DNA from 3 places in the Micromonospora cynarisoli genome. Region 3 is predicted to be linked to each of the others. Evidence: riboswitches for the same ligand, from Rfam matches in the RefSeq annotation. Region 3 holds a riboswitch; each other region holds the start of a gene.

Region 1 (9,546 bases), 3.6 Mb from region 3:
CCGGCACCTGCTCGACGCCGAGCACGAGGGGCTGGTCTTCGGCCGGCTCGACCTGCGCGACCGGCAGGTGCTGCACGTCGGTCGGCTCGGGGTGCGTGGCGAGGACGCCGAGACGCTGGTGGTCGACTGGCGGGCCCCGGCCGCCGCCGCCTTCTACCGGGCCACCCCGGCGGAGCCGCTGGGGGTGGTGCGGCGGCGCACGATCAGCTCGTCGGACGAGAAGGTCACCCGGATCGAGGACGACCTGCTCGACCCGGAGGCCGCCCCGCCGGACATGCCGGTGGTGGGTGACGGGGCGCTGCTGGCGACCCTGTCTCGGGCGACCGGCCGGGGGATGCGGGACATCATCGCCACCATCCAGCGGGAGCAGGACGAGGCGATCCGGTCCCCCGGTTCGGGGGTCACGATCGTCTCCGGCGGTCCGGGCACCGGGAAGACGGCGGTGGCCCTGCACCGGGCGGCGTACCTGCTCTATGCCGACCGCAGCCGGTACGCCGGCGGCGGCATCCTGGTGGTGGGCCCGTCGACGGTCTTCGTGGAGTACATCGCCTCGGTGCTGCCGTCGCTGGGTGAGGAGACCGCCACCCTGCACTCGCTGGGTTCGCTCTTCCCCGGCATGTCGGCGACCCGCACGGACGGGCCCGAGGTGGCGGCGGTGAAGGGTTCGCTGCGGATGCGTCGGGTGCTGGAGCGGGCGGCCCGGGACGCGGTGCCGGACGGCCCGACGGAGTTGCGGCTGCTCTACCGGGGTACGTTGCTGCGTCTGGAGCGGCGCGAGTTGGACGGCGTCCGGGACCGCGCGTTGCACCGGGGGGCCCGCCGCAACGAGGTCCGCCGGGTCGGCTTCGACGGGGTGCTCGCCGCGCTGTACGCGCAGGCCCGGCGGTTGGCCGTCACCGGCCTGCCCGAGCAGCCCGCCTTCGAGGACGAGATCATCGAGCGGCCGGAGTTCCGGGAGTTCCTCAAGGCGTGGTGGCCCCGGCTGCATCCCCGGCACGTGCTGGGCTGGCTGGCCCGGCCGGAGCGGCTGCACCGGTACGCCGCAGGCGTCCTGTCCCGGGCGGAGATCGGTTTGCTGGCCGGGGCGTACCGGTCGCTGGACACCGAGGGGCTGACGGTGGCCGACATCGCCCTCCTCGACGAGCTCGACGCGCTGCTGGGTCAGCCGGTCCGCCCGAAGAAGGCCCGCCGGGACCCGTTCCAGCTCGCCGGCGGGGTCCGCGAGCTGAGCACCTTCGGGGAACGGCAGCGTGCCGCGCGGGCGGCGGCACGGGAGCGGCCTGAGGACTACCGGGACTACGCGCACGTGGTGGTCGACGAGTCGCAGGACGTCTCGCCGATGCAGTGGCGGATGATCGGCCGGCGCGGTCGGCTGGCCTCCTGGACGGTGGTGGGTGATCCGGCGCAGACCGCCTGGACGGGTGACCAGGCGGAGCTGGACCGGGCCCGGGACCAGGCGCTGGGCCGGCGGCGTCGGCACCGGTTCACGCTGTCCACCAACTACCGCAACTCGGCGGAGATCTTCGCGGTGGCGGCGGCGGAGATCCGCCGGCTCTATCCGGACCTGGAGTTGCCGAGCGCGGTGCGTTCCACCGGGGTGGACCCGGTGGCGTTGCACGTGCCGGCGGCGGAGCTGGCCCGCGCGACGGCCGACGCGGTGGACACGCTGCTGGCCGAGGTGGCGGGGACGGTCGGCGTGATCACCCCGGTGCCCCGCCGGGACGAGGTCGCCGGCTGGTTGGGCGACCGGGGCGGGGCGCGCCTGCAGGTGGTGACCAGCCTCCAGGCCAAGGGCATGGAGTACGACGGAGTGGTGCTGGTCTGCCCCGGCGAGATCCGGGCCGATCCGGGGTCCGGGGTACGGACGCTCTACGTGGCGTTGTCCCGGGCGACCCAGCGCCTCACCACCGTCGAACCGACCGGCTGACCGATTGGCACCCCGGCCTACCTGGCCGGACGTCCGACAGTCACTTGCATACATAGCGATGTGAGCATAGATTGGAGCCGGTCCGCAGCGGCGACGGAAGGTGTGGACGTGGGCGCAGGTCATGACCACAGCGCGACGGTGAGCAACGCCGCGCACCGGCACCGGGGTCGGCTCTGGGCGGCGTTCGGGCTGCTCACCGTGCTCATGGTGGTCGAGGCGGCGGCCGCCTTCGGCACCGGTTCACTGGCCCTGCTCTCCGACGCCGGGCACATGTTCACCGACGTACTCGGCATCGGGATGGCCCTGGCCGCGATCACCGCCACCCGGCGGGCCGGACGCGACCCGCAGCGCACCTTCGGCCTCTACCGACTGGAGGTGCTCGCCGCCCTGGCCAACGCCGTGCTGCTCAGCGGGGTCGCGGTCTACGTGCTGATCGAGGCGGTCCGCCGGTTCGGCGAGCCACCCGAGGTGCTCGCCGGTCCGATGCTGGTGGTGGCGGTGCTCGGCCTGCTCGCCAACATCGTCGCGTTCGGCCTGCTGCGGGAGGGTGCCAGGGAGAGCATCAACCTGCGCGGGGCGTACCTGGAGGTGCTGGGCGACCTGCTCGGCTCGATCGGCGTGATCGTGGCGGCACTGCTGATCGCCGGCACCGGCTGGTGGTGGGCGGACCCGCTGGTCGCCGTGGCGATCGGCGTGTTCATCCTCCCCCGCACCTGGCGGCTCGGCCGGGCGGCGGTGCGCATCCTGGTGCAGGCCGCCCCGGAGCACCTGCCGGTGACCGCCGTGCACGACCGGCTGACCGCCGTGCCCGGGGTCGCCGAGGTGCACGACCTGCACGTCTGGACGCTCACCTCGGGCATGGACGTCGCCTCGGCCCACCTCACCCTGGCCGGTGACGCCGAGGTCGGCACGGTGCTGGCGGCCGCCCGGGTCGCCCTGCGGGAGGACTTCCACATCGAGCACGCCACCCTCCAGGTCGAGCCCGGGGCGGCCCCCGACGCCTGCGGTCCCGCCCACTGGTGACCCCCACCCCTGGGCCGGACGGTCAGCCCGGCCGGGTACTCCCGCACAGAGATCGCGGATATTTGCAACGTTTGCCCCTTTTAACGGTATTCACTCTCGTACCCTCAGTCACGAGGTAGGCAGGTGTCACACGCGTACCGGTAGGCTCGGCCCCGGTCTCCGCCAGGCGGAGGCCGCCGCCCAATCGCCCGCCCGGGCGAACCGGGGAACCACGTTCCTGGGGTGCATCCGCGTCAGCGGTAGGGATCTTCCGTCCCGAACCCGTCAGCTAACCCGGTCGGCGGCTGACGGAAGGACATCCGCATGCACGTACGCACCACCACGCGGCTGCTGGCCGCAGTCGTCACGGCGCTGGCCCTGGGCGTCTCGGCCGCACCGTTCACCCCGGCCGTGGCCGCGCCCACGACCCGGCTCGCCGCCCCCGGCGACGACGACGAGGGCGGCACCCCGGCGCTGCGCGACCAGCTCGACGCGGCCAGCAAGGGCTGGCTGGAGGCCAAGGCCGCCCTGGAGCGCTCCACCAAGCGCCAGCAGGAACTCGACGGGCAGCTCAAGACCATCGAGGGGCAGTTGGTCGCGCAGACGGCCAAGGTCGGCGAGATCGCCGGCGCGGCCTACCGCACCGGCCGGCTCGGACCGATGTCCGCCCTGCTCAACAGCAACACCCCGAGCGGTTTCCTGGACCGCGCGGCGGCGCTGGAGACGGTCGCCACCCGGGAGGACCAGGAACTGCGCACGATGATCGAAACCCGGGACCAGGCCACCCGGACCCGGGCCGCGGTCAGCCGGGAGATCACCGAACAGCGCAAGCAGGTCGCCACCATGGGCAAGCGCAAGGAGCAGGCCGAGCGGGCGTTGGCGGTGGCCGCCGCCGACAAGCCGGCCCCCACCTCCCGCGACTCCGGCAGCTCGGACGGCACGTCCACCAGCAACGCCAAGGGGGCGCCCCGCAACTCCGACGGCTCCTGGCCGTCCGAGTCGTGCAGCGTCAACGACCCGACCCCGGCCAACGGCTGCATCACCCCGCGTACGCTCAACGCCCTGAACCAGGCCAAGGCGGCCGGTTTCACCAGGTACGTCTCCTGCTACCGGCCCAGCGGCTCGGGGGAACACCCCAAGGGCCGGGCGTGCGACTTCGCCGCCCAGAAGAACGGCTTCGGCGGGGTGGCCAGTGGCGGCGACCGGACGTACGGCAACAACCTCGCCGCGTACTTCATCCGTAACGCCGACCGGCTCGGCGTGCTCTACGTGATCTGGTTCAAGCGGATCTGGCTGCCGAGCAGCGGGTGGAAGGCGTACAGCGGGGGCAACGGGGACCCGTCCAGCGACCACACCAACCACGTGCACCTGTCGATGATCTGAGCCGGCCCGGTGGCCCGTCCGCGTCGGGCGGGCCACCGTCCGGGCGGATGCCGACGGTGGTCAGCCGGCGGCCGGCGGGTCGCCGGCCCGGCCGTCCAGAACCGCGCCGAGGCGGCTGGCCAGCCCCAGGTGGGCGGCGCGGGCCTGCCGGAAGGCGTAGCCGAACAGCGGGGCCGGCGCGGCGAGGGTGATCTCCACGTCGATCCGCAGCAGGTCACCCTCCATCCGCAGCCGGGTGTGGTTGCGTACGGTGGTGCCGGGCTGCTGGCGGGCCACCGTCACGATCTCGTCGTCGCCGGCCAGCAGCACGTCGGCCTGGTAGGTGACGGGGAACCGCAGCGGCCCCAGCTCCAGCCGGTCGGTGATCGCGTAGCTGGCCAGGGCACCCGGCCGGGCGGGTAGCCGGCGCACCCGGACGATCAGCGGATGCAGCTCCTCCTGCCGGGACAGGTCGCTCAGCAGCGCCATCGCGTCCGCCGGTGAGCAGCGCGCCTGCACCGTGTAGCTGAAGCTCTCCCGCCGGACCACCGGGCCTCCTGACCGTCGTCGGTCGCACGATCGTGCCGTACCGGAGACGGACTGGCAATGTCCCTGGCCGGACGGCACCGACGCCGACGGCGGCCCGGTCAGGCGCCGGGCAGCACCTCCGGGGTGGCGGCACCGGCGAAGTACGGCTCCGGGGCACCGAAGAGACCGAGCAGGCCGGTCACCCAGAGCTGCCGGTGCACGAACCGGCTCGGTTCGGTGACGATGAGTTTGACGCCGCTGACCTCGGCGGTCTGGAAGCCGGCGACCATGGCGCTGATCCCGACGGAGTCGATGAAGGTGACGAGTCGCATGTTCAGCTCGATCCGCGCGGGCCGGCCCTTGGCCAGCACCTCGGCGATCGCCTCACGTACCTCGTAGGCGGTGTCGACGTCGATCTCACCACGGGGGGCGATCTCGATGACACCGGCCGGCAGGACCGACTTCACGATCGACAGGCTCACGCGAGCACCTCCACTCGCCCGTCCCCGGGCGCCTCATCAGTACGCGGGCCGCGACCGAGAGTATTCCTCCGATGGCCTCGGTCGCCACCCCTCGGGATGAGCAATTCGCGGATCCGGACGGACCGGACCGTCCCTCTCCACACCGTTGCTGGTCCTGTTCTCTCCGACGAACGGCCCGGCTCGGCCGTTCCAACCGTCCCAGAGTAGCCGCCCCGGTCCACCGGAATCCGGATGCGGTGGGCCGGGCGAGCCCCGTCGGCTGCCCGGTGCGGCCCGTCGACTCTCCCGGCGCAGGTTGTGACAGGTGCCTACGGTGGGCGAGAGATGGGTCACCACGATCGAGGAGACGGATCGATGCTCAAGAGACTGCTCGGCCTGGCCGGGGTCGGCGCGCTACTCGCTCTCGTACTGGCCTGCGGCTTCGGCGGCGGGGACGACGACGATGACGACGACGGGGACGATTTCGCCCGCGCGACGTCCGTGGTCGTGGTCCGCTAGTCCTGGTGGTCACCCGCGCGCACCGGGTTTGCGGCCCGGCCGGGCGGGGCACTGCTCGGATACCGGCCGGGCGACCGGTCGGTGTGGGGACCGTCCCGCGGCACAGAGACGACGTCCGAAGTGGCCGCAGACTTCGGCATTCGAGGAGGTAACACGATGATCGGCAGCAACCTTCTGGAGCGCCGCAGCAAGCCCGAGCGGATCGCCGACCAGGCCTGGCACCACCTGCTCTCGGCGGTGGACTCCGCCGGTGACAGCGTCCGCGACGCCGCCCGGTCGGTCCGGGACTCGGGGCTGTCCGACGCCGGCGACCTGGTCGGCTCGACCGCCGACGAGGCCCGCCGTCGGGCGACGCTCGCCTTCGACGCGCTCGCCGGCCGGCGTCCGGCCCTGCCCTGGACCCTGCTGATCGGCGCGGCACTGGTCGGCGCGGCGATCGGCTGGGCCGCCGGCACCGCCGCGCGGGCCGCCGGCAGCCGGGGTGACCGGGCCGTCGACGACATCGAGTTCGTCGACGTGGACCGGCCGAACTCCCCCGTCGGGCTGGACGACTGACCGTCCCACGGCACGCGCAGGCCCCGGTCACGCTCCTCAGCGTCGACCGGGGCCTTCGCCGTCTTGATCCACTCCGTTGGGGCGATGTTGCGGTGAAGACCCGGGGTTGATGCCGCGACTTCGCCACCAATGAGTCGATCACCCACGGACAGGCAGGTCCCGGGCCGGACCGCCGCCGGCTCCCCTGCCCGGTCGGGCATGGGGAGCCGGCGGGTATCGGACAGCTGTCAGCGGCTGGTGCAGGTCACCGTCGGGACGGCGTTGGTGCCGGTGACGTTGGCGGTGAAGCCGATACTGGTGCTCGCGCCCGCGCCGAGCGCACCGTTCCATCCGGCGTCCCGCACCGAGACGTTCGCCCCGGTCTGGGTGTAGGTGCCGCCCCAGAGCGAGTTGACCGTCTGGCCGTTGCCGAACGTCCAGTTCACCGTCCAGCCGGCGATCGCGCTGGTGCCGGCGTTGCGGACCGTCACCTCACCCTGGAAGCCACCAGGCCACGACCCGGTCACCTGGTACGTCGCCGCGCACCCGCCGGTGGGCGGAGGCGTCGTCGGCGGAGGCGTGGTGGGCGGCGGCGTGGTCGGTGGAGGCGTCGTGGGGGGCGCAGTGGTCGGCGGAGGCGTGGTCGGGTTGGGGGTGGTCGGCGTCGGGGTGGGGGTGCCGCCGAGCCGGTCGGCGACCAGGATGCCCCGGCCGTTGGTGCCCAGGTAGACGCGGCCGTAGACCCGGGGGTCACCGGTCAGCGCCTCGCCCGCGTTGCCGTACTGGTGCTGGTCGTCGTTGATCCGCACCCAGGCCGCGCCGGTGTTGTCGGAGCGGTAGACGCCGCTCTTGCCGTCGACGGTGCCGAAGGTGAACACCGCCGGGTACGTCTGACCGGGAGCCGCCTTGCCGAAGCCGACGTTCACCGCCGCCGACACCCCGGCCAGCTTGGTGAAGCTGGCCCCGGAGTCGGTGGAGCGCCACAGCCCACCCTCGCCGGCCAGCCAGATGTCGCCCTCCCTGCCGGGCGCCGCCTTGAACTTGACGGTGCCGGTGGCCGGCAGGCCGGTGGCGGCGGACGCGGTGAAGCTGGCCCCGCCGTTGGTGCTGACGTAGAACTTGCCGCCACTGAAACCGTAGAACTTGTTCTTGTTGACCCGGTCGGACTCGACCACGGCGTTGGCCGGGATGCCGGTGGCGGCGGTCCACGAGTTGCCGAACCCGACCGAGCGGATCACCTGCTGCCCGGCATCACCCGGGGCCCAGACGAACTGGCTGCCGTCGGCGGCGGCGGCGACCGTGCCGCCGTTGTTGATCCCGCCCGGCTCGCTGCCCTGGAACCAGTTCGCCCCGCCGTCGGTGGAGAACGCGACGTGACTGTCGTTGGGGCGGTCGGCGTCGGTGAAGTTGCCCGCCCGGACCATCGTCGCCGGGTTCGCCTCGGCGTAGTCGAGGCTCGTGGTGGTGGTGAAGACCGGCTGGGTGAACAGCATCGGCGGCACCGCGTCGAGGTCGGTGTGCCGGAACCCGCCGATGTCACCGAGCCCGCTGATCAGCGGCGCCCCGGTGGGCGGGCTGATCAGATCCTGCACGGCGGTCTCCTCCAGGCCCTTGACCATCGGCCTGATGGTGAGCTTGCCGCCGGTGTCCCACTTGGTGAGGTCGGTGCTGCCGTAGATGGTCGCGCCGGTGCCGTACATGAAGCGGTTCGAGTCGAACGGGTCGATCTCCACCGACTCGTTCATCCAGCCCAGCTTCGGGGACTCCTCCGGCGGGGCCGGGTTGGCGCCGAAGGTCAGCCACGGCACCGAGCTGATGTCCATCGTGAACTTCTTGGTGCGCTCCGGGTAGCTGCCGAACTCCCAGATCCGGCTCCAGGTCGCGCCGCCGTCGGTGCTGCGCCAGAAGATCGCGTCCGGCCACCAGGAGATCTGGGTGGCGACCATCAGGGTGTTCGGCTTCTGCCTGTCGATGGTCAGCCCCGAGTAGCCGAAGTAGGCGTCGCTGCTGGACGACGGGATCGGGCTGATCTGCGTCCACGCGCCGGTGGCCCGGTTGAACTTCCACACGTCACCCTTGCCCCCGTCGTACGGGCCGCCGGTGTCGCTGGTGGCGATGTAGAGGAAGCCGCCGACCGGGTCGACCACGCCCTTGTGGGCCAGGTAGCCGGTGGGCTGACCGGCGATCCGCTCCCAGCTCGTGCCACCGTTCGTCGAGCGGTACACCGGGTTCGCCTTGTCCGCCACGCCGACGTAGATGGTCTGCGTGGCGTTGCCCGCCGTACCGGTGCTCTTGTCGAAGGTGACCCAGGTCAGGCCCTGGTTCTGGCTCTGGTAGCCGGTGGTGTCGTTGGGGTCGGCCCGGTAGTTGCCGACGTTGGGGAAGTTCGCCACCTTGGCCCAGGTGACCCCGTAGTCGGTGCTGCGCCACAGGCCGTTGCCGCCCTCGGCGCCGTAGTACAGGATGCTGTTCTTGTTGGGGTCGACGGCGAGCCGCTCCCCCATGCCCCGGCCGGGCATGTTGCCGCCGTTCTTGAACGGCAGCGCGGTGGCCTGCCAGGTGGCGCCCTTGTCCGACGAGCGCAGGATCGCGCCGTTGTTCGGGTCCCAGTCGTTTGTGTACATGCCGACGGCCGCGTACACCCGGTTGGTCTGCACCGGGTCGGTGGCCAGGCTGACCACGCCGTTGTAGCCCCACTTGTCCGCGCCGACCCAGTCGAGCAGCGGCGTCCAGGACTGGCTGGCCTGCTCCCATCGGTACGCGCCGCCGATGTCGGTGCGCGCGTAGATCAGGTTCTTCTCGGTCTGGTTGAAGATGATGCCGGGGACGAAGCCACCGCCGTCGATCCGGACGTTCTTCCAGCTGTACGGTTCGGCCGCCGCCGCGGCGGCCGGTGTGGACGGTGCGACGGTGAACTGTACGGCCACGACGGCCGTCGCGGCGGCCAGCACGGTGGTGACCGCGCCGACGAGACTTCTCCGCATCTGCGGTTCCTCTCGGGATGCCAGGGTCAGGGTGCGACGGCCCCGTGGGGGACGTCGACGGGTGCGAAGAGCTGCCCTGGCTCCCCGCCGGCACGCTTGGCTCCCGCTGCCGAAGAAGAACCCAACAGTAACCGGTACGCCGCCGAATTAGGAAGCGCTCCCAACTAACTCGGCCATCAGAGCCGGTAGATGACGTCCTCGCCGACGATCTCGCGACTGATGCCCAGTC
Region 2 (9,546 bases), 1.5 Mb from region 3:
TCGACAAGGCCGGGGACTACGCCGACAAGCGGACCGGCGGCAGGTACGACGAGCAGATCGACAAGGGTGTCGACGCGGCCCAGGCGCGTACCGGTGAGGGCGACCAGGGTCGCTGAGCCGTTCCGACTGCCGGGTCACCCGTACGGGGTGGCCCGGCATCGTCGTGTCAAGGTCTGGTCACCTCTGGTAACCATCGAGGACTCTCGCTACTATCCGCATTCGGGGCATGACTCACCGTGGAGTCGTGTGGAGTGGGTCGGCACGCGAGCCCGCGGGCCGTCAAGGAGAGGGAGCATCCCCGGTGACCGAGACAACGCACGCCACGCAGGCCCGGCCGTATCCGTTCAGCGATCCGCACCGGCTCGACGTCGACCCCCGCTACGCCGGGCTGCGCCGCGACGAACCGCTGGTCCGGGTGCGACTCCCGTTCGGGGAGCCGGCCTGGCTAGCCACCCGGTACGCGGACGTGCGGACCGTGCTGGGTGATCCGCGGTTCAGCCGGGCCGCCGCCGTCGGCCGGGACGAGCCGCGCAGCGTCCCCTACCAGCGGGAGTCCGGCATCCTCGGGATGGACCCGCCCGAGCACAGCCGGCTGCGGCGGCTGGCGGCCAAGGCGTTCACCGCCAGGCGGGTCGAGGAACTGCGCCCGCGCACCCGCGAACTGGCCGACGAACTCGTCGCCGGCATGATCGCCGCCGGGTCGCCGGCCGACCTGGTCGCCCACGTCGCCACCCCGCTGCCGATCCGGGTCATCTGCGACCTGCTCGGGGTGCCGGTCACCGACCAGGACCGGTTCCACACCTGGTCCGAGGCGATCGTGTCGACCACCTCGCTCCGGCCGGAGGTGGCGCAGAGCTACCTCGACCAGCTGCTGTCGTACATGGCGGGGCTGATCGCCCAGCGGCGGGTGACCCCCACCGACGACCTGATCGGGGCGATGGTCCGGGCCCGCGACGAGAACGCCGACCGGCTCACCGAGGACGAGATGGTACGCCTGGCGGCGGGCCTGCTGGCCGCCGGCCACGAGACCACCGTCACCCAGATCCCCAACCTGGTCTACGTCCTGCTCACCGAGCCCGACGTCTGGCAGCGGCTGCTCGACGAGCCGTCCCTGGTGCCGTCCGCCGTGGAGGAACTGCTGCGGTTCATCCCGCTCGGCGCGACCTCCGCGTTCGCCAGGTACGCCCTGGAGGATGTCGAACTGGGTGGGGTGCTGGTCCGCGCCGGGGAACCGGTGCTGGTCTCCATCCCCTCGGCCAACCGGGACGAGAACGTCTTCCCCGACGCCGACCGGCTCGTCCTCGACCGGGAGACGAACCCGCACCTCGCCTTCGGTCACGGCCCGCACCACTGCATCGGGGCCCAACTGGCCCGGATGGAGCTCCAGGTGGTCCTGGAGACGCTGCTGGCCCGCACCCCGGGCCTGCGGCTGGCGGTGCCCACGGCGGCCCTGACCTGGAAGAGCGGCCTGCTGGTCCGGGGCCTGACGGCGTTGCCCGTGAGCTGGTGACGGAAAGGACGGTGAGGCAGATGGGGGAGACCGGCTGGCGGGTGCACGTGGACCCGACCCGGTGCATCGGTGCGGGGATCTGCGCGAGCTACGCCCCGGCCCACTTCGTCCTGGTCGACGGGTTGTCCCAGCCGGTCGCCGAGCGGATCGAGCCGGCGGACGCGGTGCTGGACGCCGCCGAGTCCTGCCCGATGGAGGCGATCGTCGTCTCCGACGTGGGGGACGGCAGCCGGGTTGCCCCGGAACCGTGACCGGTCCCGGTGGTCACCTCCGGCGGGGTCCCCGGAGGTGACCACCGTCGACGGTCAGTCCTGCCCGTCGTGCAGCTCGGCCCGGCTGGTCGGTCGCCCGCTCAGCGTGTCCCTGATCCGGTCGACCAGCCCGGCGCCGGGGTTGAGCAGCCGGTTCGCCGGCGGGTGGTCCGGTGCGCCGGGGTGCGGGCGGGTCGGCAGGTGCCCCTTCGCCGCCCGCACCCGGTCGGCCAGCTCCACCAGCTCCTCGTGGGCGACCGCCGCCCGCAGCCGGGGGAACAGCTCCGACTCCTCCTCCCGTACGTGGTGCCGGATGGACTTCGCCAGGTGGCTGATCAACGGCTCGAAGCGGGCGTCGGACGGGTCCAGCGGCTCCAGTTCCTTCAGCGTCCGCTCGGCGGCGGCGTGTTCGGCGATCTCGTGTTCGGCGAGTCGGTCGCCGTCGGGCAGGGCCCGGCGGGCGGTCGGGTAGACGTACATCTCCTCGGCGACCGCGTGCCGGACCAGCTCGGCGATCAGCACGTCGGCCAGCCGACGACGGTGCTCGGCGGTGCCCTGCGGGTTCTCCAGCTCCACGAAGATCGCCTCGATCTCGTGGTGGTCGGCGGTCAGGACGTCCACCACGTCCCGAGCCGTGGTGGCCTGTAGGTCGCTCATCTCGGTGCCCCTTACCGGTTGCGGACGGATCGGCTCCTGGCCGGAGCCTGTACCCACCGCGGGCCACCCGAACCCATCACCGTCGATGAACCGCCACCTGTCGAGCCCGCCCGCCGGTTGGCGGCGGTCAGCGACCAGCCCGTCGCGTGCCTACCGGTCCTGTCGCGCCGGTCGGTGATGTCCCGACGCGGGTGGCGGGAGGGAGCCGAGCAGGCGGGTCACGCCGATCTCGATGACCACCCGCTCCGGGTTCGGGCGCGGCGGGCGGTAGCGCTCGGCGTACCGGCGCTCGGCCTCGGCCACCGCTGCGGCGTCGGTCCGCAGCATTGCCCGGCCCTCGATGGTCAGCCACCAGCGGCCGTCGAGGTGGCACGCCGCCACCGGGACCCCCGCCGCACCGGCGGCGGCGACGTACCGGGCCTTCGCCGCACCGGCGGACGTGATCACCCGGGCCAGCCCGGCCGCCGGGTCGTAGGTCAGCCCGACCGGTACGACGTGCGGCGTGCCGTCGGGCCGCAGGGTGGTCAGCGTGGCCAGGTGCCGCTCGCGGCAGAACGTGAGGGCCCGCTCGTCGTACGGGTCCAACCGATGCCTGCCGGCCATGTCCGTCCCCCGTCCCAGGGACGGCGTGGCCCCGGCCCGGCCCCGATCATGACACGGTTCGGCGGGACCGGTCCGGACCGGGCGGGACACCCGTCCGACCGGGCTGGCCGGGCAGGCTGCGGCCGGCGGCCCGGCGGCGGTGGGCCAGGCGGGTCAGATAGATCAACGCCCCGGCCAGCACGCCCATGTCGTCGAGGTAGATCGGGTCGGGCAGAAGGTCGACCGGGCAGATCGTGTAGATCAGCGCGCCGTAGAACGCCACCTTGCCGCTCACGCCGAGCGTGCCGAGCAGTCGTCGGGTGCGGACCACCCGTACCGCCAGCAGGATCGCGCCGACAAGTGTCGCCAACGCCAGGATCGCGCCGACGACGACGAGCGCCCACATCTCCCGGGACATGCCCGCAACGCTAGTGCAGCGCCGCGCGTCGCGCCGCCGTCCGGGGCACGCCGCGCCGTCGTCCGCCGCCGGGGCGGGTCAGTAGGCGGCGACGGCGGCCCGGCCGCGTGCCACGACCGGGTTCTCCCGGGTGGTGTCCGTCGAGGGTCGCGGGGCCTCCGGCATCGGCAGCACCGACTCGGCCCGCTCCGGTCGACGCTCCCGCGCGGCGAACGCCTCGTCGCGCAGGCTGCGGGCCGCCGCGCCGGCCAGGTCGGCGGCCCGCCAGGCCGCCTGTTCCCGGGCGACCGCCGCCCGGTGCCGGGCCGCCAGATGGTCCCGGGCCGCGCGGCGCAGCACCAGTTCCTGCTCCACCGGGTGCCGGCGCGGGTCCCAGCCGGCACGGTGGGCGAGGACGTCGGCGAGCTGCGCGTCCGACAGCTCACCCCGCCGGTGCGCCTCCTGGGCGGCCCGGTGCAGCCAACGTTCCCGGTCGGCGTACTCGGCCGGGGTCTGGCCGGTGTGCGGCAGGGGCATGACCGCGGCGGCGGCGAGCCGGCGCAGGTGCGCCTCGGCCGCCTCCAGGGCCGTCCAGGCCGCCTCGACCTCGTCCTGGGTGGCGAGCCACTCGGCCCGCAGCCGGCCCGCGGTGGTGCCGGCCCGGTCGGCCGCCACGGCGACCTCCTCGGCGTACCGGGTGTGCTCCCGGTCCTGCTCGGCCCGTTCCGGGTCGTCGGGCAGGGCGGCGTCGCGGAACCGGCCGGCCACCGCCAGCCGGAGCCGGCCGGGCCGGACCACCAGGGCCGCGACGGCGACGGCGGCGAAGGCGAGCAGGATCAACCAGATCGCGGCGGCGGCGGGGACATCGGGCAGGACGGCGGAGAAGACGGTCTGCATCACCAACACCTCACGGTGGACAACGATGTGGACGGACGGGGGCCCGGCAGCGGGGCGGGAGCTGTGCGCGGCGCGTCCTGCGACGGGTGGGCCGGGTCGGATCTGCCGGGACCGAATCGGATCGGTTCTGCCCGGACCGCCGTCGGACCGACCGGGGTCGGTCGCGGTCGGCGTGCTCCGGTCGTGGCCGGACGGGCGCGCAGGTGCCGCGCGGCTCAGCTCCGGGGCGGGCCGCGCCGGCCGGTGGCGTCCCGGGCCGGGTCCGGCGTCGCCCCGGCGGCCGGCGCGACGGGCCGGGCGGCGGCACCGTCGGTGGGCGTCGGCGGCTGGGGCCGGAGGGACCCGTCGTCGGGCCGGGTGTCGGCCCGATCGTCGGCCGGCCGGGCGTCGGCGGGCAGCGTCGCCACCCGCGAGGTCACCACGGACGGTCGGGTGGCTGCGGCGGCCGGGCCACCGGTGACGGCGAGGAACCCGCCGAGGCCGGCGGCGAGCACCAGCGCGGTGACCGCCAGCCGGGTCAGGTCGCGCAGCCTCGACACCCAGACGGGCGGGGTGGAGGCTGCGCGGATCACCAGTCCAACCTATCCCCGACCGGCCGTCCGCGCAGCGGCGGTGACCCGGCCGGAGGAGTGAGTCGGGCCACGGTGTGCCGTGTGGACGGACCGCTCCCGCCAGGGTTGCGGCCCCTGACCTGCGCCTGGATGCATCGACGGCGATGAGGACGCCGACAGTTTCCGGCCGGTGGGTCCGGGCGGTTCCGCCGACGGCGCGACGTCCCGCCGACCGTCGACACCGGACCGCTCACCCCGGTGACCGACGTCGACGTCGAGCGCTACGCGGGGCCGTCGGCGTCCTTGCCGGGCCCGGGGGCTCAGGCGTCGGGGTCGGCCTGGTCGGGGGTGAAGAGGGCGAGCAGGTCGCCGACCTGGCGGTTGGCCTCGGCGGGGTGCCGGAAGTGACCGCTCGGGTTGAGCGTGTACTCGTTGCGCCGGCCGACCCGGGTCCGCCGCAGGTAGCCGCCGGACTCCAGGTCCGCGACGATCGCCTGGGCGGCCCGTTCGGTCACCCCGACCTCGTCGGCGACGTCCCGGAGGCGGGCGGTGGGGTTGCGGGCGATGGCGAGCAGCACGTGGCCGTGGTTGGTGAGGAACGTCCAGTTCCGGGTGCTTCCCGTGCCGCCTGTCGCCATGACGGCCATCGTATGGCCCGTTCCTGGGAGACCGGTCGTCGGCCGCCCCGACGGTCGCGCCCGGCCGGTGGGGTCGGTCACCCGCCGACCCGGTGCGCGCCCGGGTTCGACACGCCGTCGACACCGCGCCGACCGACGCCTGAAACGTGTATCACGAAATCTTGACGTACCTTTAGCTGCGTGTGACCGTGGGGGCACGGCCGTCGTCGCCGCCGGCCGGCGTGACCAGGTGCGATTCCGGACCGAGGTGAGGCAATGGCCCCGATCACTCCGACCCAGGCGCTGGCCGAGTTGCAGGCCGGCAACAGGCGTTTCGTCGCCGGGGCGCCCCGCCATCCCAACCAGGACGCCGGGCACCGCACCGCCGTGGCCGACGGCCAGCATCCCTTCGCCGTCATCGTCGGCTGCTCCGACTCCCGGCTCGCCGCCGAGATCATCTTCGACCGGGGGCTCGGTGACCTCTTCGTGGTCCGGACCGCCGGGCACACCGCCGGGCCCGAGGTGCTCGGCAGCGTGGAGTACGCGGTGACGGTGCTCGGCACCCCGCTGGTGGTGGTCCTCGGGCACGACTCCTGCGGTGCCGTGCAGGCGGCCCGGGACGCGGCCCGTACCGGCACCCAGCCTCCGGGGCACCTCTACTCGGTGGTCGCCGCCGTCGGGCCGAGCCTGCGCCGCGCGGCCCAGCAGGGGGTGCACGACATCGACGGGATCGTCGACATCCACATCGCGCAGACCGTCGAGGTGCTGCTCGGCAACTCCCCGGTGATCGCCGCCGAGGTGGCCGCCGGCCGGTGCGCGGTGGTCGGCATGTCCTACCGGCTCGCCGCCGGTGAGGTCCACCAGGTCGCCCCGACCCCCGAGCCCGTCGCTGCGGCCCCCGCGCCGGTCGTGCCGGCCGGTTCCACACCGGCGGCCGTCGCCTCCTGACGCGCGCCACGCATGACGAAGGCCGCCTGGCTCAGCCGGGCGGCCTTCGTCATGATCGGCTCGATCGCACCGGTGTCGCCCCGGTGTCGATCACGGGCGCTACAGCAGTGACACGTGGACGTGGTCGGTGTGGTTGGACGGCCCCGAGTACGAACTCCAGCCGTTGGCCGGGAACCAGATCTGCCGGTTCCAGATCACGTAGTAGATGCCCAGCCGGTCCGAGTTGCGGATCAGGAACGCGGCGAGGTTGTTGCCGTACATCCGGGTGTCGTTGTTGTGCCACGGGCTGAACCCGCTCTTCTGCAACGACCAGTCGCACGCCTTGCCCTTGGGGTGCTCCCAGGGCCCACCGGGGCGGTAGCAGCCGACGAACCGGTTGAAACCGGCCCGCTTGACCTCCTTGTACATGTGCAGCGTGCGCGGCGTGACGCAGCCGGACGTGGTCGGGTCGTTCTCGCTGCACGACTCGCCGCGCCACCCGCCGTCGGCGGTCTGGCCGGGGGCGATCCGGGCCACCGGGGACGTCGCGTCGACCAGGCCACCGGTGAAGCCCCGGCCGCCGACCAGGGCCAGCGCCTTGTCGGCCTCGGTCTTCTTCTTGGCCATCAGGTTGGTCTGCTTCTGCTGCTCGCGTACCTCGGCGTCGAGGGCGAGCTTGGCGTTCTCGGCCCGGCTCTTGGCCTCGTTGACCTCGGCCAGCTTGCCGGCGTTGACCATGTTCAGCTCGTCCAGGGCGGCGGCCCGGCGGACGAAGGCGTCCGGCGCGTCGCTCTCCAGCAGCGCGGCGACCGCGCCGACCCGACCCGTCCGGTACGACTGGGCGGCGATCTCGGTGACCTGGGGGGCCAGCGCCGCCAGTTCCTGCTCCGCCTTCTCCACCTCGATGGCGAGCTGGAGCTGACGCTTCTTGGACTTCTCCAACCGGTTCTTCGCCGCCGAGTACTCCCGGTTGGTGGCCTCGATGACGTCGGTGAGGAGCTTCGGCTCGTCGTCCTCCTCGTGCCCCGAGGGGGTGGGCGCGTTGGGCGCGGCCGTCACGGGGGCGGCGGCCGGTCCGGCGACGATCGCCAGGGCGGCGAGTACGGCCACTGCCGGCGTCAGCCAGCGGCGTAGGGGTGCCGTCACAGTTTTCCCTTCCGTCGACCGCCGACCGGGTTAGCTGACGGGTTCGGGACGGAAGTGGCCCCTACCGCTGGCGCGGATTCACCCCAGGTGCTCGGTTCCCCGGTTCGCCGTACGGCGATTGGGCGGTGGCACCGCTGGCACCGGTGGGCGCCTTCGGCGGTGACCGGCAGCGAGGTTACCCGAGAGTCGTACCGGGGATCTACGCCCGCAACCCGACCAAATGAGTATTTTCCCGATAGCGAGGGGTAATCAGTGACGCGACCGACAGCCGTGACCTCGCCTCCGGTCACGTAGCGCAGTGTCACCATGCGGCGTCCGTGCTCCTTTCCGGGTCCGGCCACCGTGCGGGGGCCGGGGTGGACGGTTCGCCGTGCCGGGGCGCGCTCAACGCCTCCAGCGCCTCGGCACGGTCGGGGGCGGGACGTGGGGTGGGGGTCGGTCCGGCCGTACCGGCGTCGGCCGGTCCCCGCCCGGCGGTCACGACCAGCGCGGCCAACCCGGTGGTCAGCGGCACCGCCGCCACCAGGCCGAGGGTCGCCACCGCGCTACGGACGATCTCCTGGGCCAGGAACTCGCTGGTGAGGATCTGGCTCACCGGGCGGCTGTCGGCGGTGAGCAGGAGCAGCAACGGTAGCGACGCGCCCGCGTACGCCAGCACGATCGTGTTGACCGTGGACGCGATGTGCGCCCGGCCGACCCGGGTCGCCGCCCGGTAGAGCTGCAACCGGGACAGCCCCGGGTTGGCGTGCGCCAGCTCGGTGACGGTGGCCGACTGGGTGACCGTGACGTCGTCCAGGACACCGAGCGAACCGATGATGATCCCGGCCAGCAGCAGACCGTGCAGGTCCACGTCGCGTTGGTACATCGACAGCGTGGTGGCCTCCTCGCTGCCGTACCCGGTCAGGTGGGTGGCGGCGGTGGCCAGCGTGCCCAGCACGCCGGTCAGCACCAGGCTGCCCAACGTGCCCAGCACCGCCACCGAGGTCTGCGCGGTGATCCCGTGGGTCAGGTACAGCACCACGAACATGATCAACGCGGCGCCGGTGACCGCGATCGGCAGCGGCGCGCCCCCGGCGGAGATGCCCGGCACCACGAAGGTCAACAGGATGGCGAAGCTGGCCCCGAGGCCGGCCAGGGCGGCCAGCCCGCGCAGCCGGCCGAAAGCCACGATCGCCGCCGCGAACAGGGCGACCAGCCAGAGCAGCGGCAGGCCCCGCTGGTGCTCGGCGATGTGGTAGCTGCTCGCCGACGGATCGCTCGGATCGGCCAACGCGACCAGCACCACCTCGTCGCCGACCGCCACCGTCGGCGCCCCCGGCCCGGACGGGACGGGCGTCTGCACCTCACGGCCCGCGTCCGGCCCCTGCTCGACGGCGACCGTCACCGTCCCGCACGGCCCCTCGGCCACCCCGGAGGGGCCGTCGGGGGTCTGCGGGGCGGGCGGGCACGGCTCGGTCACCACCCGGGTCACCGTGCCGTGGTGGCGGGGCACCTGGTCACCCTGGTCGATCTTCGGGGTCGCGCCGGGCCAGAGCAGCAGCGTGGCGATCACCGTGACCACGATGAGCGGCACCACCGTCACGACGAGGAGCCGCCGCACCCGAGGCGGGGTGGACGGAGCGGGACGGGTGTGGTCGGCGCCCATGTGTGCGAGTTCTCCCAACGATCCGGGACGGAATACGTGTCAGCCGGCCAACCGGTTCATCCCACGGGCGGCGGATCATCGTCGGACGATGGTAGCCACCACCCCGGCCCTTGCGCCCGGTTCGCCCTGCCCACGGTAGGCCCAGGGGGGAGGGTGGGGGTCATGGACCAGCACCGGTCGGCCGCTGCGGCCAGCCCACACCCCGGCCATCCGGGGCCACCCGGTCACGCCGACCACGATCCGGCGACATTCCGGCGTCGGTTCCTGGTCTGCCTGGCGTTGACCCTGCCGGTGGTGGCGACCGACCGGATGGTGCTGGGCTGGGTCGGCCACCCGCTGGAGTTCCCCGGCCGGGCCCTGGTCGGG
Region 3 (9,546 bases):
GGTCGGGTTGCGGGCCGCCTCGGCGAGCAGGTCGGGGATGATCTGCGAGGCCAGCGGGTGGCTGAGCGCGTGGGCGATCACCTGGAACAGCAGCGTCAGGTCGCCGCGTAGGCTGCCGGTGTCCAGCGCCGGTAGTTTGTTGCCGGCGGCGGCCACCACGGTCTCGATCACCAGGTCGAGTTTCGAGTTCCACCGCCGGTAGATCGCGGTCTTGCTCACCCCGGCCCGGCGGGCCACCGCCTCGATGGAGAGCCGCCCGTATCCGACCGCGGCGAGTTCCTGCGTCAGGGCACGGCGGATGGCCCTGGTGATGTCGCCCCGCAGCACCGCGGCGCCGGCCGGCGTACGCCTCTTGTCGCTGGTCATCGGGGACTCTTCGCACCTGTCACGGGGGCCAATGTAGCGCAACGACGGTACGGTTGCGTCCCGACGTGTTTTGGACTACCGTCCACGCAGCGACGAGGCTGCCCCGGCACCGCGCCGACCCACGGATCCCCTTCGTCGCGCGCATCCCGTTGGTACGAAAGATCGGAGCGCCCTTCCCATGGCCACCACCGCGCTGGTCGACCCCGAAACGGGCCTGACCCAGGCGCAGCTGGCCGCTCGGCACGGACTACGGGTCGCCGGTGAGCGCCCGTCCCTGACCGAGTACAGCCGCAGACTGTGGGCCTACCGGCACTTCACCGCCGCGTACGCCAACGCCAAACTGGTCGCTTCGTACAGCAACGCCAAGCTGGGCCAGATCTGGCAGGTGCTCACCCCGCTGACCAACGCCGCCGTCTACTACCTGATCTTCGGCGTGGTGCTCGGGCAGAACACCATTCCGAACTTCATCGCGTACCTGACCACCGGGTTGTTCATCTTCAACTTCACCCAGAGCGCGGTGCTGGCCGGCACCCAGTCGATCAGCGGCAACCTGGGGCTGATCCGGGCGCTGCACTTCCCCCGGGCCTGCCTGCCGCTGGCCGCCACGCTCACCCAGTTCCAGCAACTGCTGGCCTCGATGATCGTGCTGGTCGGCATCGTCCTGGTGACCGGCGAGCCGATCACCCTGGCATGGTTGATGCTGCCCCCGGCGCTGCTGCTCCAGGCGCTGTTCAACGCCGGGGTCGTGATGGTCGTCGCCCGGATGGGCTCCAAGGCCAGCGACCTCAAGCAGGTCATGCCGTTCATCCTGCGCACCTGGATGTACGGCTCCGGCGTGCTCTACAGCGTCAAGCTGTTCGACCGGCTGCCCGAGTGGGCCTCGACGATCATCCAGTTCAACCCGATCCTGGTCTACATCGAGCTGGCCCGGTACGCCCTGCTGGAGCAGGCGCCGCTGCTCAACGAGTCGGTGACCCAACTCTGGCTGGTGGCGGTCGGCTGGGCGGTGCTGGGCGGCATCGCCGGGTACGTCTACTTCTGGCGCGGCGAACAGGAGTACGGCCGTGGATGACCGGTACGAGACGTCCAACGACGTCACCGTGACCCTGCCCCGGATCGTCGAGCGGATCCCCACCGTGGTGGTCGACGACGCGCACGTGATCTACCGCGTGCACAAGGGCGCCGGGGGTGGGACCACACCGGTGGCCGCGCTGCGCCGGCTGGTCAAGCGCTCCTCCGCGCCCAACGTCCAGGAGGTGCACGCGGTCAAGGGGGTGTCGTTCACCGCCTACCGGGGTGAGGCGATCGGCCTGATCGGCAGCAACGGCTCCGGCAAATCGACCCTGCTGCGGACCATCGCCGGACTACTCCCGGTCAACCGGGGCGCGGTCTACACCCAGGGCCAACCCTCCCTGCTCGGGGTGAACGCCGCCCTGCTCAACGACCTGTCGGGCGAGCGGAACGTCACGCTGGGCTGCCTGGCGATGGGCATGCAGCCCGACGACGTGGCCCGGATGGCCCCGGAGATCATCGAGTTCTCCGGCATCAACCAGCGCGGCGACTTCGCCAGCCTGCCGATGCGGACGTACTCCTCGGGCATGGCGGCCCGGCTGCGGTTCTCCATCGCCGCCGCCAAGAAGCACGACGTGCTGCTGATCGACGAGGCACTCGCCACCGGCGACAAGGGTTTCCGCAAGCGCAGCGAGCAGCGGGTCCGGGAACTGCGCGAGGGGGCCGGCACGGTCTTCCTGGTCAGCCACCAACTCTCCTCGGTGCGGGACACCTGCGAACGGACCATCTGGTTGGAGTCGGGGCTGATCCGGATGGACGGGCCCACCGACGAGGTGATCCGGGCGTACGAGGCATTCGCCAACGGCAAGTAGTATTCCGGGCGCGCGTACCGCGTCGGTTCGACGCCCGGCGGACCGCGTCGTCCCGTTGGGGCGGCGCGGTCCGCGCGTTAAGGTTCATCCCGTCGCCACGCTGGCGCAATCTTCCGTTCAGGGTGAACCCCCGGGACGCGTGCAGACATCCCCCGAGAGTGAGGATCGGCAATGACGCAGGACCACACCACTGGCCCGGACGCCACACCGGAGACCCCGGCACCGTGGCGGCCCTCGCGGACGGTGGCGGTGGTGCTGGCCGGAGGCACCGGGACCCGGCTGGGCCTGGGCATCCCGAAGCAGTTGCTGAAGATCGCCGGCAAGCCGATCATCGAGCACACCCTGGCCGTCTTCGAGGCCGCCCCGGAGATCGACGAGATCATCGTGCTGATGGCCACCGGTCACGTCGCCGACGCCCAGCAGATCGTCGACAAGGCCGGCTTCCGCAAGGTCAGCAAGGTCATCGAGGGCGGCGAGACCCGCAACGCCACCACCCGGATCGCGCTGGACGCGGTCGGCGACGGCGACGTCAACATCCTCTTCCACGACGCGGTCCGCCCGCTGGTCAGCGCCCGGATCGTCCGCGAGTGCGTGAACGCGCTGTGGAGCTACTCCGCCGTCGACGTGGCCATCCCCTCGGCCGACACGATCATCCAGGTCGACGAGGACGAGTGCATCACCGACATCCCGGTCCGGTCCCGGCTGCGCCGGGGGCAGACCCCGCAGGCGTTCCGCTCGGGCACCATCCGGGAGGCGTACCGGCGGGCCGAGGGCGACCCGGACTTCGCCGCCACCGACGACTGCGGCGTGGTGCTGCGCTATTTGCCCGGCACCCCGATCAAGGTGATCGACGGGTCGGACGAGAACATCAAGGTCACCCACCCGGTCGACGTGCACCTCGCCGACAAGCTGTTCCAGCTCGCCGCCGCCCAGGCCCCCCGGCTGTCGCACCGCAGCTACAGCGAGGAGCTGGCCGGGCGCACGATCGTCATCCTCGGCGGCAGCTACGGCATCGGGCACGACCTGGCCGAGCTGGCCCGGGGCTACGGCGCGCAGGTCTTCCCGTTCAGCCGTTCCAGCACCGGCACCCACGTCGAGCAGACCGGCGACGTCGAGGCCGCGCTGAAGACCGCCTTCGAGGCCACCGGCCGGATCGACCACGTGGTGGTCACCGCCGGCATCCTGGAGAAGGGCGCGCTGGCCGAGATGGACGAGGAGACCATGGACCGGGTGCTCCAGGTCAACTTCGTCGGGCCGGTGATCGCCGCCCGGCAGTCCCTGCCGTACCTCCAGCAGACCAAGGGTCAGCTGCTGCTCTACACGTCCAGCTCGTACACCCGGGGCCGGGCCCAGTACGCGCTCTACTCGTCGACGAAGGCGGCGCTGGTCAACCTGACCCAGGCGCTGTCCGACGAGTGGGCCGAGTACGGCGTCCGGGTCAACTGCATCAACCCGGAGCGCACCGCCACCCCGATGCGTACCAAGGCGTTCGGTGAGGAGCCGGAGCACACCCTGCTGGCCGCCGAGACGGTCGCCCAGTCCTCGCTCGACGTGCTGATCTCCGACCTCACCGGCCAGGTGATCGACGTCCGGCGGGCCCCCGGCGAGGCGGCCCCGGTGCCGGCCCAGCCGACCACGGCCGAGCAGGACCGGCTGCCCAGCGGCGTCGACGCCGGCTGACCCGACCCCCGGAGACGTACGACATGCGTGGTGACCTGGTCAGGAAACTGATCGCACGGTGCCTGACCACCGGCCTGGCCGTGGTCGCCTTCCTGGTGGTGGCGCTCACCGGCGCGACCGGCTGGGGGCTGGCCCTGGCGGTGGCCGCGCTGGCCGCCGCCGGCTACGAACGCCGGGTCCGCCCCGACGCCGACATCGTCGCCGAGACGGTGCTGCTGGCCGCCGGCATCCTGGTCGGCCACGCCCGCCGGCTCGACGACGGGTTCGACCCGGTGCTGGCGCTGACCGCGCTGGTACTGCTGGGCCTCGTGCTGCTGGTGGGGCCGCTGCGCGACGCCGGCAACCTGGAGATCCGGGCGGCGAACCTACCGGTGCGGGCGTGGACCCCGCTGGTCGCCGCCCGCCTCGACGGCATCCTGCTGGGGCTGCTCGCGGTGGTGGCGGTGGCCGCCGCGTTCGCCCTGCCCGCCGTGGTCGCGTTGGCCGTCGTGCTGGTGGTCGCGGCCGGCTGCGGTGCGGTCGGCCTGGACCTGGCCCGGCGGCGGTTCCGGCCGTCGGCCGGGGGCGGCCCGGTGACCCGGGCGCTGCGCGCGCACCAGCCGGAGTTCCTGCTCTACTTCTCCGCCCCGCCCGGCTCGGAGTACCAGGTCACCATGTGGCTGCCCTACCTGGAGCGGCTCGGCCGGCCGTTCCTGGTGCTGCTGCGGGAGCCGGAGTTCCTGCCCACGATCGCCGCCGCGACGAGCGCCCCGGTGGTCTACTGCCCCACTCTCAAGGCGATGGACGAGGCGCTGGTGCCCAGCCTGCGGGTGGCGTTCTACGTCAACCACGGGGCCAAGAACAGCCACTGCATCCGGTTCACCCAGCTCACCCACGTGCAGCTGCACCACGGCGACAGCGACAAGGCCCCCAGCGCCAACCCGGTCTCGGCCATCTTCGACAAGATCTTCGTGGCCGGTCCGGCGGCGATCGAGCGGTACGCGCGGGCCGGCGTGGAGATCCCCGCCGAGAAGTTCGTCGTGGTCGGCCGTCCGCAGGTCGAAGCCATCGAGGTACGCCGGGAGGCCCGCCCGCCGGCCGCCCCGACCGTGCTCTACACCCCCACCTGGACCGGCCACCACGCCGACGCCAACTACTGTTCGCTGCCGGTGGCCGAGCCGCTGCTGCGCCGGCTGCTCGACCGGGGCGCCACGGTGATCCTGCGGGCCCACCCGTACACCGGGCAGAACCCGACCTCGGCCCGGCAGTTGGCCCGGCTCACCGAACTGCTCGCCGCCGACCGGACCCGTACCGGCCGGCAGCATTTGTGGGGTGCGGCGGCCAGCCGCGAGCTGAGCCTGACCGACTGCGTCAACCGCTCCGACGCGCTGGTCTCCGACGTCTCCGGGGTCATCTCCGACTACCTCTACTCCGGCAAGCCGTACGCGGTGACCGACCTGGGCGTCGACGGCGACGAGTTCCTGAGCCGTTTTCCGCTGGCCCGCTCCGGTTACGTGCTGCGCCGGGACATGGCCAACCTCGACGAGGTGCTGACCGGGCTGCTGGACACCGATCCGCTGGCGGCGGCCCGGTGGGACACCCGCCGCCGCTACCTGGGCGACTTCTCCGCCGACGCGTACGCCGACGGTTTCCTCGACGCGGCCCGCCGGGAGCTGGAGCCGGGCTGGACCCCGCCGGCCCCCCGGGCCGACGCCTATTGGGGCGATGTTGCGGTATCCGAGTCCGCTGACACCGCTACATCGGCCCCATGACGTGCACCGCCCCGGCCGCCCGTGCTCGGGCGGCCGGGGCGGGTGGGGTGGTCGGTCAGGCGGAGTAGCCCCGGGTGGCGATCCAGTTCGCCAGGGTGGTCACGCTGACCCAGTAGGCGGGCAGGGACGGGTCGGCCGAGTCGGCGATCCGCACGGTACGGCCGTTGTCCCGGTAGCCCACGGCGGCGACGTAGTGGCCGCCGGGGAAGGAGTGCCAGCCGCCGTCGAGGTCGGTGGCGTCCCCGGCCACGTTCGCGACAACGGCCCGCTTGTCGGTGACCGCCGCGACCACGTCGGCCCGGAGCCGCTCGACCTGCGCGTCGCTCGGGGTCCCGGCGAACATCCGGGTCCGGTACGGGTCGCCCTTGACCACGGCGTTGAGCACCCGGGTGGTGTCCTCGGCCGAGTTGGTGCCCATCTCGGTGGTGCCCAACTGGGCGGCGAGGGTGTCCTGGCCGCGCTCGATGCCGGCCGCGCTGAGCGCGTTGCGCACCGCCGCCGGGCCGCAGTAGTAGTAGGTGATCTGGGCCTGGTAGTCGTAGCGCAGGACCTTCGACGACGGGGGCTTCGGGGCCGCCTTGCGGGTCAGGTCCGGGTCGGCGGTGGCGCGGACCTTGGCCCGGGTGACGCGCGGCGACGGGGTGGGGCTGGTCGAGGGGGTGGCCGACGGGCTGGCCGGGGCGGGGGTGGCCACCCGGGCCTGGGCGCGGCTGGCGACGTCGTCGAGGCGGGGGGCGGTCTCGGCCACGGCGGTGGCGCGCTCGTCGGTCGGGGCGTCGTCGACCCCGGCGGCCAGGGCGGTGCCACCGGCGGCCAGGACGAGGAGCGCCGCCGAGCCGACGACCATCCGGTACGGGCGCTGGGCGCCCAGTCGGCGGAGCTGTCGCTTCATGTGGTGTTTCACGGGGTGTTCCTCCACGGGGCGAGGAGGCGGCCGGGCACGCCGGACCGGCACGCGGCGGGCACGCCACGCGCGGATCGGGTGTTCAGCCGCTCGTTCGGCAGGGACCGCCCGGCGGGAGCCGGACGGATCGGCGGGTCGCCCGACAGGGGTCGGGCGCAGGGGTGGACGGCCGGCTCAGCGCGTCAGGCGCGACGGTCCGGCGGCACCCCGGCACCGAGGTGGAGGGTTTACCGAGGGGGTGGGGTCATACTGCACGAGGATGGAACTCCTTCCGCTGCCGCCGACCGGGTTAGCTGACGGATTCGGGCGGGAAGATCGCCCTACCCCGGGCCGTGGCCCGGAGATTCACCCCAGGTGGTGCGTGTGGGTCCCCGGTTCGTGACCAGCACGATTGAGCGGGTCGGTGCGGCGTCGCCTCCTGCGATCGGAAACCGCACCGGACCGCAGCGACACTACTGGTCGCCCTTCGCTCCCGCCAAGCCCTTTGACCTGCGTAAACATCGTCGGACCGGCTTCCTTCCGGGGCACTCGGGCAGCGAGGGCCAGCTCCGGGGACGAAGCGTCGTCGGACCCCGGCGGGGCGACAACCGGACGACCCGGCCGCGACCTCCGATGATCATCGAAGTCGATGTGATGGCCTGTGACCGCCTGTCCGATTCGCCCCAGCCGTGACGCCCCCCACACCGGGCTGAGTAACAATTCGACCCCCGAGACGCCGGCCAGCGCGGCCCCGGGGTCCAAGGGGAGGAGCACCGCCCGCAACGGGGCCGAAGTCGCGGGGTCAACGCGGGGCGGACACCGCCACGTGCGCGTCATTGTGTCGATCATCCCGGGCAGGCCAGGCCGGGGCCGACCGAGAGCGATCCGAGCCTCGTCCGGCCCGGGAGCGGGAGGTCGTGGGCTGGTCAGCCGACCCGGGCCGGGTGCCAGCGGGTGGCCGGGGTCGGGCGGGTCGCCGCCGTCGCGGTGCGGGGCAGCGGGATCCGGCCCGGCCGCACCCGCTGGGTCGCCGCGTACGCCTCGGTGGCCAGGGAGCGGGCGGCCTCGGCGGCCAGCTCGGCGTCCCGCCACGCGACGCGTTCCCGCCAGGCCGCCGCCCGGTACGCCGCTCGCCGGTCCTCCCGGACCGCCCGGGCGAGCATCACCTCGTGCTCGACGGGGTGCCGGCGCGGGTCCCAGCCGTCGCGGTGCGCGAAGACGTCCCGCAGCCGCTCCACCGTCAGTTCGCCCCGCCAGTGCGCCGCCACCGCCTCCTGGTGCAGCCACCGTTCCCGGCCCGCGTACTCGGCAGGTGTCCGGGGGGTACGGGGGCTGGGCAGCGCCCCCGCGCCGGTGAACCGCCGGGCAGCCGTCTCCGCCTCGTCGTACGCCTGCCATGCCCGGTCCAGGGTGTCCTGGGCGGCCAGCCAGGCGGCCCGGCGACGGCGGGCGGTCTGGGCGGCCCCGGCGGCGGCGACGGCCACCTCTCCGGCGTAGCGGCGCAGGTCGGCGACCGGGGGTGGGGCGTCCGGCGGCGGCACGACGGCGGTGACGTCGGTCGACTGGTCCCGCTCGGGGCGGGCGACCAGGACGGCGAGGCCGGTCAGCGCGAGGACGAGCAGCAGGGACCAGATCGCGGTGGCGGTCGGCACCCCGGTCAGGAACTGGGAGAGCACGGTGTTCACGGGTCGACACCTCGCGGGCGGAATGTGGTGGTCGGGGCCGTACCGGGGCGGAACCGTCGCGGAGCGCCGTCCGGGCGGTACGGGGACGAGGTCGTGGCTGTAGTGGTGGCGGGGCGGGTGGGCCCGCAGGGGCGGGTTCAGCCAGCCGGGGGTGCCCGGGGACCGGCGACGGCGGGCACCCGACCGCTCGGTGTCACCAGAGTGGCGGCCGGAAGCTCCCGGGCCACACCGGCCGGCTCGGCGGACATCCCGGCGTCGGCCCGGTCGGTTGCCAGCACGTCGACCCGATCGGTCCCCCGGTCGTCGGCGCGGATGCCGTCGCCCCGGCCGAACGGGGTGTCGAGGGCCACGGCGGCGGGGAAGGAGTGCGACGTGTCGGCGGGCAGTGCGGTCGGGGCCGGGTCGAACAGCGCGGGGCCGGACAGCGCCGGGCCGGCGGCGGCGAACGCGAGTGCCACGGCGAGGCCGGCGAGCAGCCGGGACATCCCGCGCGCGACCCACCACAGGGGACTGGTGGGCGCGACCGGGAACACGTGACCACGCTACCGCCGCGCCGACCGGCCCGCAGCACCCCCGGGCGTGTCGCCGCGCCGGTCGCGCAGGGCGGCAGGTCCCGGCCCGGCGGGGCGACGGACCAGGCCCGGCATCCACCGTGGAGGGAGCCCCGCCGCCCGTGCCCCACCCGGCACCGTCGCCTGGGCCGGCCGGGCACAGGGCCGGGCCGGCAGGGCCGGGCCGGCAGGGTCAGTGCGGGTCGCGCGGTCCCGCGTACTCGACGGGGCGGCCGTCGCGCGGCCCGCCGTCGGCCCCCCTCGGCCCCGGCACGACTGCCGTCCCGCCGGCACCCGGAGCACCGGCGGCAGCGGCAGGATCAGCGTCGGGGGTGGCCGGGGTGGTGCGGCGACTGGGGGCGAGGCGGCGCATCATCGGGGTCTCCACGAAGCGGTGCAGCGCGGCGGCCAGCACCAGGTTCACCACCAGGAAGCCGAGCACGGCCAGCGGCCCCGACCAGCCGGGCAGCCCCACGCCCAGGTGCCCGGTGAGCCGCAGCACGGTCACCATCACCAGCACGTGCACCAGGTAGAAGGCGAACGACACCTCACCGAGCCAGATCAGGGTGCGGTGCCGCCACGGTGACCGGCGGCCCTGCACGTCGGCCCGGGCCGCCGCCGGGATGACCAGGATGTACGCCACCGACAGCAGCGCCGCCCACATCTCGGCCGGGATCCAGTGCGCCGCCACCCAGACGACCACGAAGAGCGCGCTGGCCAGGGGCAGCCCGGGGCCCCGCCAGTGGC

The links. Region 3 has a riboswitch for cyclic di-AMP ahead of Q2K16_RS30570 (C39 family peptidase). Riboswitches for the same ligand answer to the same signal wherever they lie in the genome.
Region 1: linked by a shared signal. The riboswitch ahead of Q2K16_RS12395 (coiled-coil domain-containing protein) and the one ahead of Q2K16_RS30570 (C39 family peptidase) in region 3 are both predicted to bind cyclic di-AMP.
Region 2: linked by a shared signal. The riboswitch ahead of Q2K16_RS24125 (coiled-coil domain-containing protein) and the one ahead of Q2K16_RS30570 (C39 family peptidase) in region 3 are both predicted to bind cyclic di-AMP.

What each region holds. Positions count from the first base shown of each region.
Region 1 is NZ_CP130426.1:3,002,935-3,012,480, forward strand. It holds gene Q2K16_RS12385 (HelD family protein) at 1-1,927, shown strand, start outside; gene Q2K16_RS12390 (cation diffusion facilitator family transporter) at 2,036-2,950, shown strand; cyclic di-AMP (ydaO/yuaA leader) riboswitch at 3,118-3,249, shown strand; gene Q2K16_RS12395 (coiled-coil domain-containing protein) at 3,254-4,312, shown strand; gene Q2K16_RS12400 (SRPBCC family protein) at 4,373-4,840, opposite strand; gene Q2K16_RS12405 (STAS domain-containing protein) at 4,939-5,301, opposite strand; gene Q2K16_RS12410 (hypothetical protein) at 5,656-5,799, shown strand; gene Q2K16_RS12415 (hypothetical protein) at 5,956-6,354, shown strand; gene Q2K16_RS12420 (cellulose binding domain-containing protein) at 6,582-9,317, opposite strand; gene Q2K16_RS12425 (hypothetical protein) at 9,494-9,546, opposite strand, start outside.
Region 2 is NZ_CP130426.1:5,472,103-5,481,648, forward strand. It holds partial or broken gene Q2K16_RS24075 (antitoxin) at 1-116, shown strand, start outside; gene Q2K16_RS24080 (cytochrome P450) at 302-1,510, shown strand; gene Q2K16_RS24085 (ferredoxin) at 1,531-1,761, shown strand; gene Q2K16_RS24090 (hemerythrin domain-containing protein) at 1,816-2,418, opposite strand; gene Q2K16_RS24095 (TIGR03618 family F420-dependent PPOX class oxidoreductase) at 2,569-3,021, opposite strand; gene Q2K16_RS24100 (DUF1232 domain-containing protein) at 3,068-3,418, opposite strand; gene Q2K16_RS24105 (hypothetical protein) at 3,497-4,294, opposite strand; gene Q2K16_RS24110 (hypothetical protein) at 4,510-4,866, opposite strand; gene Q2K16_RS24115 (helix-turn-helix transcriptional regulator) at 5,166-5,492, opposite strand; gene Q2K16_RS24120 (carbonic anhydrase) at 5,739-6,410, shown strand; gene Q2K16_RS24125 (coiled-coil domain-containing protein) at 6,510-7,535, opposite strand; cyclic di-AMP (ydaO/yuaA leader) riboswitch at 7,540-7,670, opposite strand; gene Q2K16_RS24130 (YibE/F family protein) at 7,837-9,180, opposite strand; gene Q2K16_RS24135 (heavy metal translocating P-type ATPase) at 9,343-9,546, shown strand, end outside.
Region 3 is NZ_CP130426.1:6,972,256-6,981,801, reverse strand. It holds gene Q2K16_RS30595 (TetR/AcrR family transcriptional regulator) at 1-366, opposite strand, end outside; gene Q2K16_RS30590 (ABC transporter permease) at 545-1,438, shown strand; gene Q2K16_RS30585 (ABC transporter ATP-binding protein) at 1,431-2,249, shown strand; gene Q2K16_RS30580 (bifunctional cytidylyltransferase/SDR family oxidoreductase) at 2,421-3,929, shown strand; gene Q2K16_RS30575 (CDP-glycerol glycerophosphotransferase family protein) at 3,953-5,680, shown strand; gene Q2K16_RS30570 (C39 family peptidase) at 5,736-6,572, opposite strand; cyclic di-AMP (ydaO/yuaA leader) riboswitch at 6,848-6,992, opposite strand; gene Q2K16_RS30565 (hypothetical protein) at 7,490-8,248, opposite strand; gene Q2K16_RS30560 (hypothetical protein) at 8,386-8,781, opposite strand; gene Q2K16_RS30555 (acyltransferase family protein) at 8,993-9,546, opposite strand, start outside.